4 regions of the Aliamphritea hakodatensis genome follow, and region 2 is predicted to be linked to each of the others. Evidence: predicted binding sites of a transcription regulator. Region 2 holds the regulator's gene; each other region holds the start of a gene.

Region 1 (3,117 bases), 290 kb from region 2:
CCGGCCCGGGCAGAAGCGTTACAGACTGAAATCGCCAAACTGACAGACCTGCCCGTCACGCAAGTAGTACTCAGCCATGAACACTACGATCATGTTGGCGGTACTGAAGTATTCAAAGACGCGGATATTTATGCCCATCAGGCGACCCGCCCGGTATTCCGCATTGATACAACCGGTCAGGCACCGACCAGTGTCGACCAGTACGTACAGGACAAAACCACATTAGAGGTAGGCCAGACGCAGGTAGATTTACTGCACTACGGCGCTGCGGACGGTGTGGGCACGCTGGCAATTCATCTGCCAGAAGAGAAAGTGGTTTTCACTGCAGACCTGTACGAAACCAATCAGTTGACCGACCAGCGCTGGTTAGCCGATTCAAACTTTCTGGGCAGCCGTAAATTGCTGAATGCACTGACTGAATTCAAGCCTGAATTTGCCATCACCACCCATTCGGCGGAGCTGGACCCGGAGCAGCTGCAACTGGCAGCCGATTTTTATAACGATCTGTATGCGGCAGTTGAGCCGGCACTGAGCAAGGCAATGGCAGAAGGCTTCCCCGCAGTTATGGCGCTGATGGCAACCCTGCCGGAACAGGTAAAACTGGATAAATACAAAAGCTTTCAGAATTACGACCACCTGCCTGCCCACGTTGAACGGATGATTTTCTCCATCTTCCACGGCGGTTAAGCCATCGGCGGGTATTCAACAGACGGTTTATCAGCTGACGGTGATAAAACTGCCGTCACACAGATATCGGCAGATGCCTGTGTGACGGCCCTGAAATAAGAGTACAGACTAGGCTGGCGGACTGATCTGCCCGGCGGCAAAGTTCACTATCCGGCTGACAGGCCCCGGCAGGCAATCCAGGTCGGCGCTGTCGATGATGTTCTTAATCTCCAGCCCCAGTTCAGTATCCCCTTCAATAATCAGACGGCGCTGAAAAAACAGACTGTCCGGATCTTCGTAACGGGCAGCAATCAGTAACAGGTCTTCGCTGCTGGCCCGGAACGTCACCTTTGCTGCGGCGTCTTCCCGCAGGGCATCCGCCACCACTAAACGGCTGTCACGGTAGGTAATCAGCCAGCTCAGTTCAAGATCGGTAATATCAATCCGCAGCCATTGATCCGTCAGGCATTCAAAATCCCCGTCCTCCAGCGCTTCGGCGAACAGCCGTTCCAGCGTGGCCTGAAGGCCGGTTTTGATGACCGTAAAAGGAACCACTCTTAAGGCCGGTTTGAAATGCCCGGGACGCAGCCATGACGTGGGTTTAGGTAAGCCGGCACCGGCCGCAGTCAGATGCTGTTGCAGAGTTAAAAGCATCATCAATCCTCTGGCAAAAAAAATCCATTATACCCACTGGCCCGGGCGCAAACTTGATATGCATCAACCGGCCCTTTTCGTCTCAGGGTCGGCGCCACTTGTCATTTATCAAGGAGCAACCGCCAAACCCTGCTTAAGATGTGCCCCCGTTCCCCCACATACTCATTCTCTGACTCAGGTAACAGCATGGAATTACTTTGTCCTGCGGGTAACCTGCCCGCACTGAAGTCCGCCATTGATAATGGCGCTGATGCGGTTTATATCGGCCTGAAAGATGACACCAACGCCCGTCATTTTGCCGGTTTAAACTTTAACGACAAAAAACTGATAAAAGCCTCTGACTACGTCCATCAGCACGGTAAAAAACTCCACGTCGCGATCAATACCTTTGCCCAGCCAAACCGCTGGTCACGCTGGCAGCATGCGGTGGATCAGGCGGTTGATATCGGCTGCGATGCGTTGATTATTTCTGATATCGGTGTGCTGGAATACGCCGCCAATACCTATCCGCATGTTGAACGTCACTTATCCGTACAGGCCTCATGCACCAACCTGGAAGCCATCAACTATTACCACAACAATTTTGCAGTCGACCGCGTCGTCCTGCCCCGGGTATTGTCGATTCAGCAGGTTATGCAACTGGCCAAAAACAGCCCGGTGGCGCTGGAAGTATTTGCCTTCGGCAGCCTGTGCATCATGGCGGAAGGCCGCTGTTATCTCTCCTCTTATATGACCGGTGAATCGCCGAATACCGCCGGGGCCTGTTCCCCCGCCAAATATGTACGCTGGCAGGAAACCGGTCAGGGTACCGAGGCCCGTCTCAACGAAGTACTGATAGATGTGTACGCCCCGGACGAATCCGCCGGTTACCCCACCCTGTGTAAGGGCCGCTTTGAAGTGGAAGGCAATACCTATCATGCGCTGGAAGAACCCACCAGCCTGAATACGCTGGAGTTACTGCCGAAACTGGCGGCCGCCGGCATCGTCTCGTTCAAGATTGAAGGCCGTCAGCGCAGCCCCGCCTATGTGGAGCAGATCACCCGTACCTGGCGTCAGGCCATCGACAGCTATCAGCAAAACCCCGACAACTTCAGCGTCACCGAACAGTGGCATAAAACTCTGGCGAATCTTTCCGAAGGCAGCCAGACCACTCTGGGCGCGTATCACCGCAGCTGGCAATAGGAGATAGATTATGCAGTTTTCATTAGGGCCGGTGCTGTTCTTCTGGACCAGAGAAGATATCCGCCACTTTTATGAACAGGCGGTCAGCAGCAGCGCCGATATCATTTATCTGGGTGAAACCGTTTGCTCAAAACGTCGGGAATTAAAGGCCGACGACTGGATTAATCTGGCACGGGAAGTCAGCGAATGCGGCAAAAAAGTGGTGCTTTCAACCATGGCCTTGCTGGAATCCCCCACGGAGTTGAACACCCTGCGTAAGCTGGTCGATAACCATGACATTATGATCGAGGCCAACGACCTGTCTGCAGTTGAACTGGCCCGGCAGAAAAAGCTACCTTTCGTGGTTGGCCCGGCCATCAACTGTTATAACCTGGCCACCCTGAAAGTCCTGTTAAACCAGGGCATGCGCCGTTGGGTGATGCCGGTGGAATTGTCCGGTGACTGGCTGGGCCGGCTGTTACAGGAAGCCACTGAAGCCGGCATCCGCGACCGGTTCGAAACAGAAGTTTTCAGCTATGGCCACATGCCGCTGGCCTACTCAGCCCGCTGTTTCACCGCCCGGGCGGAAAACCGGCCCAAGGATGACTGCCGTTACTGCTGTATCAACCACCCCAA
Region 2 (3,117 bases):
AACCGGACGACGAGCTCGCCATCGCCCAGCGTAATAACCAGTTACACCGGAACTTCCAGGGGTATACCACCCATAAAGAATGTGATCTGGTTGCCATGGGTGTTTCCTCGATCAGCCAGATCGGCGATGTTTACTATCAGAACCAGCACGATATGCGCCTGTATACCGATGCAGTGGAAAGCGATGTCCATGCGATTAACCGGGGTGTTACCCTGAGCCTTGACGACCGTATCCGCCGGGCGGTTATTACCCAGCTGATTTGTCATTTTGAACTGGATAAAAACCGCATCGAAACGGATTTTGATATTAGCTTTGACGAATACTTTGCCGATGAGCTCGAAGAAATAAATCAGTTTGCTCAGGATGGCCTTGTCAGCCTCGAAAAACAGGGCCGCGAACTTCTGGTAACCGGCACTGGCAGGCTGCTTATCCGCCGGATTTGCATGACTTTTGATGCCTATATTCCGAAGCGAACGGCGACTCAGGGGTTCTCCCGAATTATCTGACCGGTAACACTGAATGTCCTGAGCGAACAATGACTCAGGACAACAGCCCGAGCAACGGACTTAACAAAACTGTTACTTTTTATGGCTTTGTGCGACAAAAGTAACGTGTTGTGGTCTAAATTGCTTCAACCCGTACTAAAATTACTTCATAATCGAATGTATACACTGATATATGAACTAATCACAGGACTTGATAATGAGTGACACAAAGGCAACCGATCGCAAAGTACACAGTATATCTCAGGTACATTGCAGCACCTGTAGCCTGAGTTCACTGTGCCTTCCTGTATCCCTGAATCTGACAGAAATGGACCGTCTCGATAACATTATTGAGAAAAGCCGCCCTTTGAAAAAAGGTGAACATCTGTTCCATCAGGGTGATTCATTCTCATCAATTTACGCCATCCGCGCCGGCAGCATTAAAAGCTACAGCCTGACCAATGAAGGCGAAGAACAGATCACCGGATTTTATTTCCCGGGCGAACTGGTTGGTTTCAGCGGTTTTGATGGCAATGAGTACCCTATTTCCGCCAAAGTACTGGAAACAACTACCGTTTGTGAAATTCCTTTCCCACGGCTGGATGAACTCTCCGGACAATTACCGGAGCTGCGCCGCCAGGTACTGCGGACGCTGAGTAAAGAAGTGCGTGAAGATCAGCAAATGATGCTATTGCTCAGTAAGAAAAATGCCGAGCAGCGTATCGCGACATTCCTGTTTAAGCTGTCCTCCCGTTATAAAGCACGTGGTTACTCCGCTACACAGTTCCGTTTATCTATGTCACGGAATGAAATCGGCAACTTCCTGGGTCTGGCCGTTGAAACCGTCAGCCGTATCTTTACCCGTTTCCAGAAAAACGGTCTGATTACGGTTGAAGGTAAAGAAATCGAGCTGGTTCAGCTGCATGAAATTCAGCGCCTGTCCGGTGACTGTGTCGGCGAAGAAGACGACGACCGTATCACCACCAGCCAGATGGACTAGTCTTCCTTTTCAGTACACGACAAAATATATCGGTACACATTTTAGAATTACGCCCTGTTGTAAGGACTCTTCATGTCTTTTGATGAATGTTATATAAAATCAGTTATGCGCACGATTCCGGACTGGCCGGAACCGGGCATTATGTTCCGCGACATCACACCGCTGTTTAAAGACCCCAAAGCCCTGCGTATGATCAGCGACGCTTTCATTCAGCGTTATATCGACTCAGACATTACTCATATCGCCAGCATTGACGCCCGCGGCTTTCTGATTGGTTCCATTATGGCTTACCAGCTTAATATCCCGCTGGTGCTGGTTCGTAAAAAGGGCAAGCTGCCGGGTGAAACAGTCTCCCAGGAATACAAACTGGAGTACGGCAGCGCCACGGTTGAAATGCAGTCTGATGCGGTATCAGAAGGTGACAACGTGCTGATTTTTGACGATCTCATCGCCACCGGAGGCACTGTACTGGCCGCCAGCACCATCATAAAAGAACTGGGCGCCAGCGTTGCCGAAGTCGCCACCCTGATCAACCTGCCGGACCTGCAGGGCTCCCGCAAGATTCAGGAAGCAGGCATTCCCGTTTACAGCCTGATGTCTTACGAAGGCCTCTGAGCCCGCTCTTAACAATTAACAGCCCTGTATTTACAGGGCTGTTTTGTTTCACCCTGAAAAACACTTTCCTATAAAACAACAACTTAAGTAACCAACCACCGTTACTCTCACCATTCTGCCCAGAAACGTAGCAAACCGTCTCAAAAATCGCTTACAATCGGTCAACGTCGTTGGTGCACTGCCGGTTAGCACGCAAAATATCTACCGTCAGCCTGTGCCTGAATCCGCCATGCGAGAGACAACTGCATGGACAAAACAGCCTTGAGTTAATAATAAAAATGAAACTGAGACTGCTCCCCCTGATTACCCTGCTAACGGGTACAATGATCAGCCTTCTGAGCTGGGCTCAGCCAGCACAGAAACTGGCTCTGTCCCCGATCAGCCAGCCTGCGGCAGCTACCGCTGAAAATTCCCTGCCTGAACTCCTCAACCTTCAGCAGGACGCGCAGATCGCCGGTGACCGTTTCGCACTGATTCTGGTCAGCCAGCCCGACTGTCAGTACTGTGAACTGATCACCCGCGAAATTCTTCAGCCCATGCAACTGAGCGGCAAATACGACAAAAAACTGCTGTTCCGCAAACTGACTATTTTTGACGGCAGTAAAACCATCATCGACTATAACGGTGATCCGGTAGACGCGACGGCTTTTGCCAGCCGTTACAACTCAGCATTCACCCCTACCCTGTTGTTTGTTGACCCTAATGACGGTAAGGTGCTGACCGACAAGATGGTTGGCATCAACACCGTTGACCTGTATGGATTCTACGTAGACCGGGCCGTAAACAAGGCACGTAAAGCATTGCGCTATAAATTACTGGCATCCAATTAATTCCGGCGAACCACCCGCCGGTAATGTCCGACTTCATCAGCCCCCTTTACCTGACTGACAGGTAAAGGGGGCTTTTTATCGATTTACAGTTTCACAAATCAAGGCACGTTATGTGGTTTAAAAACGCAATCTTTTACCGGTTCTCTCAACCTTTCGAACACACCGCAGAAGCACTGGAAGCCAAGCT
Region 3 (3,117 bases), 690 kb from region 2:
GGCCGAATAATATGATGTTGGTATATTCCGGGGCTAAGTTCGGGGTAAGGGCAACCCTGCCACATATTTTTGGCATTCTGGCCGGCACGGTACTACTGAATTCACTGGCGGTGCTGGGGCTGAAGCCCCTGATCGATACCTGGCCGCAAACCCTGCTGGTTCTGAAGGTAATGGGCAGTGTGTGGCTGTGTATGATCGGCTGGAAAATGGCTACGGCCCGACAGTCCGGGGGCGATAAGCAGGTGGAAAAACCGATGCGTTTTATCATGGCGGTGTTATTCCAGTTCGCCAATCCAAAGGCTATCAGTGCCACCCTTGCGCTGGTCAGTCTTGTACTGGTGGCGATTGAACAGGAGCCTGAGCTGATCTGGCTGGTGTTACTGATCATCCCGCCGCTGAGTTTTCTGTCGATTACCCCCTGGGCCGTCGCAGGCCGGGCAATCCGACGATTTCTGTCAACCGAACTGCGCTGGAAGCTGTTTACCCGGACAACCGGCGGCCTGACGGCTGGGTGCGCACTGTTTTTGTGGCTGTAAGGCCAGGCTGATAAATCAAAAAGCAGCCCGGGGGCTGCTTTTGCGTTTTCTCAGTTCAGTTATCAGGCCGGATCAGGCCGTGGGGTATTGTTGGTTGATGGCGGCAGCTGTGGCAGTTTAAAGCTTGGCTGGTCACCGGTAAGGGTTTTCAGGAAGGCAACAATTTCATCTGTTTCTTCCTGCTTCAGTGCTTTGCCCAGCTGTAGCTCAGCCATGATGTTGACGGCTTCTTCCAGCGTCCAGATAGCGCCATCGTGGAAGTACGGATAGGTCAGCTCTACATTACGCAGTGTCGGGACTTTGAACTTGAAACGGTCGATTTCCTGACCGGTTACCGCTGACAGCCCGGCTGCCGGATTGTCAGTTTTATAGGGCTTTACAAGACCCATTTTCTGAAAGGAGTTACCGCCTACCGCCTGGCCGTTATGGCAGGCAGTACAGCCGGTCGCTTTAAAACGCTCATAACCTGCTTTCGCAATATCTGAAATGGCATCTTTTTCACCTTTAAGGTAACGGTCGAACGGTGCATTCGGTGTCACCAGCGTTTCCTCGAATGCGGCGATTGCATCGGTCACCTGATCAATGGCGATCGCATCAGTGTCGTATACCGCGTTAAAAGATGCTTTGTACTGTGGAATTGTATCCAGAACCTCAACAGCCAGCTGGTGACTGAAGCCCATTTCTATCGGGTTGGCGATGGGCCCTGCGGCTTGTTCCTGCAAGTCTTTGGCGCGGCCATCCCAGAACTGGGCAATATTAAGGCTGCTGTTCAGTACAGTGGGGGCATTAATGGGCCCTAGGGTCCAGTTATGGCCGATTGAAGTCGGCATGTTGTCAGTTCCGCCCATGCTGAGGTTGTGGCATGAGTTACAGGATATAAAGCCGGATTTAGACAGTCTGGGATCAAAATACAGTTGCTTACCCAGCTCCACTTTTGCAGGGCTTGTTACCGTATAGGGTTCGACAGGTTGTAAAGGTTCATTGGCCATTACAGGAAAAACGGTCAGAAGGCCCAGCAGGGCCAGACCAGAGCGTTGTTTCATGGTATAAATCTCCGTTGTGAGCCCGCAGCCCGACCGGTCACCGACGCAGCCTGCCAGTTGAGACGGTGATTCGGTCGCCTGCGCGGTTCCGTTTTATTCAGCCCTTGTCGGATACAAAGGCTGATTTGCTTCTTTTACCGTTACCGGTACCGGCAGAGTAGAACTTCAGCGCAAACGGCATTCTGACCTGTATCAATGATCTTAATTAGCTTTACCTATGTGATTCATAGGCAATTTTTATCTGTGACTGATTTTCGTCTCACGCACTTAAATCAGTGCGGCGCATTTCTCCCTTAGCATCTCACGGAACGCAATGACCGCTGGGGTAACCTGCTTTCTTCCCGGGCAAAGCAGGTAAAGCTCAACGGGAGGTGACTGATAGTCGTTAAGTAACGGTACCAGCCTGCCCTGTTTAATATCTGCTGCGACATCGATCTGTGAGCGATAGGCAACGCCCTTTCCGGCCACCGCCCAGCGGCGCACGATATCGGTATCATTGCTGATCCGGTTGCTGCTGACTTTAAGCCGGTGTTTGCCGGTTTCGCCGCTATATTCCCAGTGATTAAATAACCGGCCGTCCAGCCGGTACAACAGGCAGTTATGAGCTTTAAGTTCATCGGGATGTGCCGGCACACCCACGTCTGCGAGATACTCAGGAGACGCGCAGGTAATCCGTTTCAGGGTGGCTATGTGGAAAGACACCATGGTGGAATCCTGCGGTTTACCGTAACGCAGCGCTACATCGACCTGATCCTGAAAGAAATTTGACAGGCTGTCACTCACATTCAGATCAATGGTCAGTGCCGGATACTGCTCCATCATTTCGTCCACCCAGCCAAACACCAGATTGCGGCCGAGATCAGAGGATACGGAAAACCTCAGGTTGCCACTGATGTCATTTAAATTGCTGTGTGCGGCCGCCATACCCTGTTCAAGGGTGTCCAGTGCATGCCGGCAGTGAAACAGAAATTTCTCCCCGGCGGCGGTGATTCTCAGTTGCCGGGTGGTCCGGATAAACAACTGCATATCCAACTGAGCTTCCAGGCGGCGTAGCCCCAGGCTTGCAGCTGCGGTGGTAATGCCCAGCTGCCTGGCAGACTCAGTGATGCTGCCGGTTTCGGCGATGCGGATAAACAGGTTCAGATCAGATATGTTCATTATTAAATTTTATTTAATAGTCATTGTAGTATTACTGTGTTTTTAGTTTAGATAAGTTCGCCGATAATGTCTTCATCAGTCGGGCGCTTAAGTCAGGAGCTTGAGTTTTCAGAGCCTGTGCAGCCCTTATAAACAGATGAGAAGACACTATGAATACACAAACCGGATCAGCCCCGCAGCTGGGCGATGCTATACAGTTGCCCGGTGGCGCAGTACTGAAGAACAGAATGGTAAAATCCGCCATGTCAGATTCGCTGGGTGACGGCACGGGCAACCCGACGGCTGCCCAGACTCGCCTCTATGAACGCTGGGCTCAGGGCGGTCTGGCGTTATCGCTGATCGGTGAGGTGCAGTCTGACCCCCGTTATCCGGAAAAGCCC
Region 4 (3,117 bases), 590 kb from region 2:
CAGTGACATACCAGCCTGCCAGTGTTGCCACCCAGCCGGAAAAAGTCATGGCGATGGTGGCTTTGAGCAGCCAGGGTGGATACTGATTTTTGCGGACAAAATACCAGCAGCCGAATCCGGCGGTCAGCAGCATCAGTACACCGGTGCCTACCATGACTCTGAAGCTGAAGAAAATCGGGGCGACAGGCGGTGCAGCATCCGGGAAGTCGTTAACGCCCTGCAGTTCACCGTCCATTTCATGGGTCAGAATGATACTGGCCAGATTAGGGATGGCGATCTCATATTTATTGGAGCGGGTTTCTTCGTCCGGAATGGCAAACAGCAGCAGGGGGGCGCCTTTTTCGGTCTCCCAGATGCCTTCCATTGCAGCGACTTTGGCCGGCTGATACTTCAGCGTATTCAGACCGTGGAAGTCACCCACAATGATCTGCAACGGTGCCAGAATAGCCGCGGTAATAATGGCAAATTTAAGCGCCAGTTTTGCCGAATGTTTCGGGTCACCCTTGTAAATCCGGTAGGCAGAAATACCGGCAACAAAGAAGGCTGCCGTCAGGCCGGATGCCAGCAACATGTGGGTGAGGCGGTATGGCATCGATGGATTGAAAATGACTTCCCACCAGTCGGTCACATAGGCAACGCCGTCGCGCATCTCAAATCCTGCCGGGGTCTGCATCCATGAATCCAGTGACAGAATCCAGAATGCCGAGGTACTGGTGCCCAGTGTCACCAGAGCAGTTGCAATGGTGTGGGTACGGTCAGATACCCGTTCGATACCAAACAGCATGATGGGCAGGAAGGTGGCTTCCAGGAAGAAGGCCGTCAGAACCTCATAGCCTAACAGCGGACCGGCGATGTTGCCGACGGTCTCCATGAAACCGGGCCAGTTGGTGCCGAACTGAAAAGACATGGTCACGCCGGTCACGACACCCAGCGCGAAAGTAAGGGCAAAAATCCGCACCCAGAAACGGTAAACCCGTAACCAGTTATCATCACCGGTGGTGGCGTAGCGCACCTTGAAGAACAGGAGCATCCAGCACAGGGCAATGTTGATGGTTGGGAATAGAATGTGAAAACTGATGTTGGCGGCAAACTGAATGCGCGACAGCATCAGGCTGCTGACCCCGGGGTCAGTGGCTAACTCTAGCATAGAACACCTCGATGTCCGGGACCGGGGCAATACCCCGAATCTTCTCAGACGTTATTTATTTAGGAGTCGGTCTTTGGCCTCAAGGATCTTGCTTAACCCGGAGCCCAGGGTCAGCAGGGTGGCCAGCTTGCCGGAAGACATGTTTTCCAGTTCGCCCGACCAGCTGGAAATCATTTCCATGAGGTCATGCATTTCACGAATCCGTTGCTGGGCATATTCGTCTTCAGAGGAAGACGGCTCCTGCAGCAGGGCATCGCGTAATGAAGTCAGGGTAGGATCGAGCTCGCGCTTACGACGCTCAACCAGAAGGGTTTTGGCAATGTCCCAGACATCTTCCGGGGCGGTGAAATATTCCTTACGATCGCCGGGAATGTGCTGCAGCTTAATGAGGTTCCAGGATTTAAGTTCTTTCAGCCCCATGCTGACATTGGAGCGGCTGATCTGCAGGGCTTCACTGATCTGGTCGGCGTTGAGCGGCGCTTCGGTTAATACGATAACGGCATACATCTGACCCAGTGTGCGGTTAAGGCCCCAGCGGGAACCCATTTCACCGAAGTGAAGAACCAGTGACTGGCTGAGTGGCGATAATTTCATTGGCTTTTGTCTTTTCTGAATTTTCAGTAATTTCTGAAAATTATAAATTTTAGTTGATCTGTGTCAATCAAAAACTGATAAGCTAAATTAATGACTGGCATAGAAAGACGCTATTAAGCTCAAAAGGAGGCGGTGATGGGCAACAGTAATGAGCGATCAGTTAATCTTTATGGCATAAGAGTCTTTGTTGATGACTGGCCACTGGCCTGTGACTTTTACGAGCATAAACTGGGCTTAAAAGCAGAATACAAGAGTGTTGAATTCAGCTGGGCTGAGTATGCGACCGGGGCTGCCAAACTCTGCGTCGAAGGTTACAGCGATGAAGAGACCACCACGGGAGATCATCCGGATGAATCTGCTGCCCTGTTGGTAGGGCGTTTTTTAGGGGTGATCCTCCAGGTTGAGGATATCGAGGCCAGTTATGCGGACTTATGTGCGAAAGGGGTGATATTTACCTCGCCCCCGGAAAAACAGCCCTGGGGCGGAAGTCTTGCACACTTTAAAGACCCAAGTGGTAATATTCTCACTCTGATGAGTGAACAGGCTCAGTAATATTTTTCCGGAATGTCAGTTAATGCGTCTTGACCGTTTTATACAACGTAACACCCTGCACGGTAAGCAGGCTTGCCGTGAATTAATCGCCGCCGGACGGGTGCAGGTTGGCGGAGAAGTATGCCGGGATCTGCACCGGGAGATTGATCCGTTTACTACCGTCAGGCTCGGTGATGAACTGCTACAACAGCGTCAGGCCCGCTATCTGATGCTGCATAAGCCTGCCGGCGTTGTCAGTTCTACGGAGCATGATGAGCATCCAACGGTTCTGGACCTGTTACCGGAGGGGCTCCGGGGCGATCTGCATCTGGCAGGGCGGCTGGATCTGAAAACCACTGGTCTGATGTTGCTGACCAATGACGGTGGCTGGTCCCGTAAGGTGACCCAGCCGGAAGAAAAGATCCCCAAAGTCTATCGGGTACAAACCAAAGACCCGGTGGCGCCGGAGACAGCTGAGGTCTTTACCCGGGGCATTTATTTTGCCACGGAAGATATAACGACCTTACCGGCGCAACTGGAAACCATCGACAGCCATACCTCACGTCTGACCCTTTACGAAGGGCGTTACCATCAGGTTAAGCGAATGTTCGGGCATCTGCGCAACGAAGTGGTGGGGTTGCACCGGGAACAGGTCGGCCAGTTGAGCCTGGGGGATCTGAAACCCGGGCAGTACCGGGAGCTGAGTGCTGCAGAAAGGCTGCATATATTTGCCCGCGGGGAGATTCACAGTGATTCGTAATGCAACCCCTGATGATGCCGGAGCAATCCATTTGCTGACATCTGATCTTGGTTATTCCACATCACCTGAGACGGTCAGCCATCAG

The links. The regulator FNR, encoded in region 2, switches genes on or off when oxygen is low (the NO sensors DNR and NnrR bind a similar motif). The targets are predictions, from matches to a motif close to TTGATNTANATCAA.
Region 1: the regulator FNR is predicted to act here: its motif matches at 1,374-1,387, upstream of ubiT (ubiquinone anaerobic biosynthesis accessory factor UbiT).
Region 3: the regulator FNR is predicted to act here: its motif matches at 1,762-1,775, upstream of PCI15_RS11725 (cytochrome-c peroxidase).
Region 4: the regulator FNR is predicted to act here: its motif matches at 1,795-1,808, upstream of PCI15_RS11265 (GbsR/MarR family transcriptional regulator).

Annotation. Positions count from the first base shown of each region.
Region 1 covers NZ_AP025281.1:2,152,781-2,155,897, reverse strand. Annotated here, with positions in the region: gene PCI15_RS09855 (MBL fold metallo-hydrolase) at 1-687, shown strand, start outside; gene ubiT (ubiquinone anaerobic biosynthesis accessory factor UbiT) at 796-1,323, opposite strand; gene ubiU (ubiquinone anaerobic biosynthesis protein UbiU) at 1,507-2,502, shown strand; gene PCI15_RS09840 (U32 family peptidase) at 2,513-3,117, shown strand, end outside.
Region 2 covers NZ_AP025281.1:1,863,565-1,866,681, reverse strand. Annotated here, with positions in the region: gene hemN (oxygen-independent coproporphyrinogen III oxidase) at 1-506, shown strand, start outside; gene fnr (fumarate/nitrate reduction transcriptional regulator Fnr) at 703-1,485, shown strand; gene PCI15_RS08485 (adenine phosphoribosyltransferase) at 1,558-2,100, shown strand; gene PCI15_RS08480 (thioredoxin family protein) at 2,379-2,930, shown strand; gene rdgC (recombination-associated protein RdgC) at 3,041-3,117, shown strand, end outside.
Region 3 covers NZ_AP025281.1:2,556,093-2,559,209, reverse strand. Annotated here, with positions in the region: gene PCI15_RS11730 (LysE family translocator) at 1-536, shown strand, start outside; gene PCI15_RS11725 (cytochrome-c peroxidase) at 599-1,579, opposite strand; gene PCI15_RS11720 (LysR family transcriptional regulator) at 1,847-2,737, opposite strand; gene PCI15_RS11715 (NADH:flavin oxidoreductase/NADH oxidase family protein) at 2,887-3,117, shown strand, end outside.
Region 4 covers NZ_AP025281.1:2,454,604-2,457,720, forward strand. Annotated here, with positions in the region: gene PCI15_RS11260 (cytochrome ubiquinol oxidase subunit I) at 1-1,147, opposite strand, end outside; gene PCI15_RS11265 (GbsR/MarR family transcriptional regulator) at 1,199-1,741, opposite strand; gene PCI15_RS11270 (VOC family protein) at 1,877-2,293, shown strand; gene PCI15_RS11275 (pseudouridine synthase) at 2,316-3,032, shown strand; gene PCI15_RS11280 (GNAT family N-acetyltransferase) at 3,022-3,117, shown strand, end outside.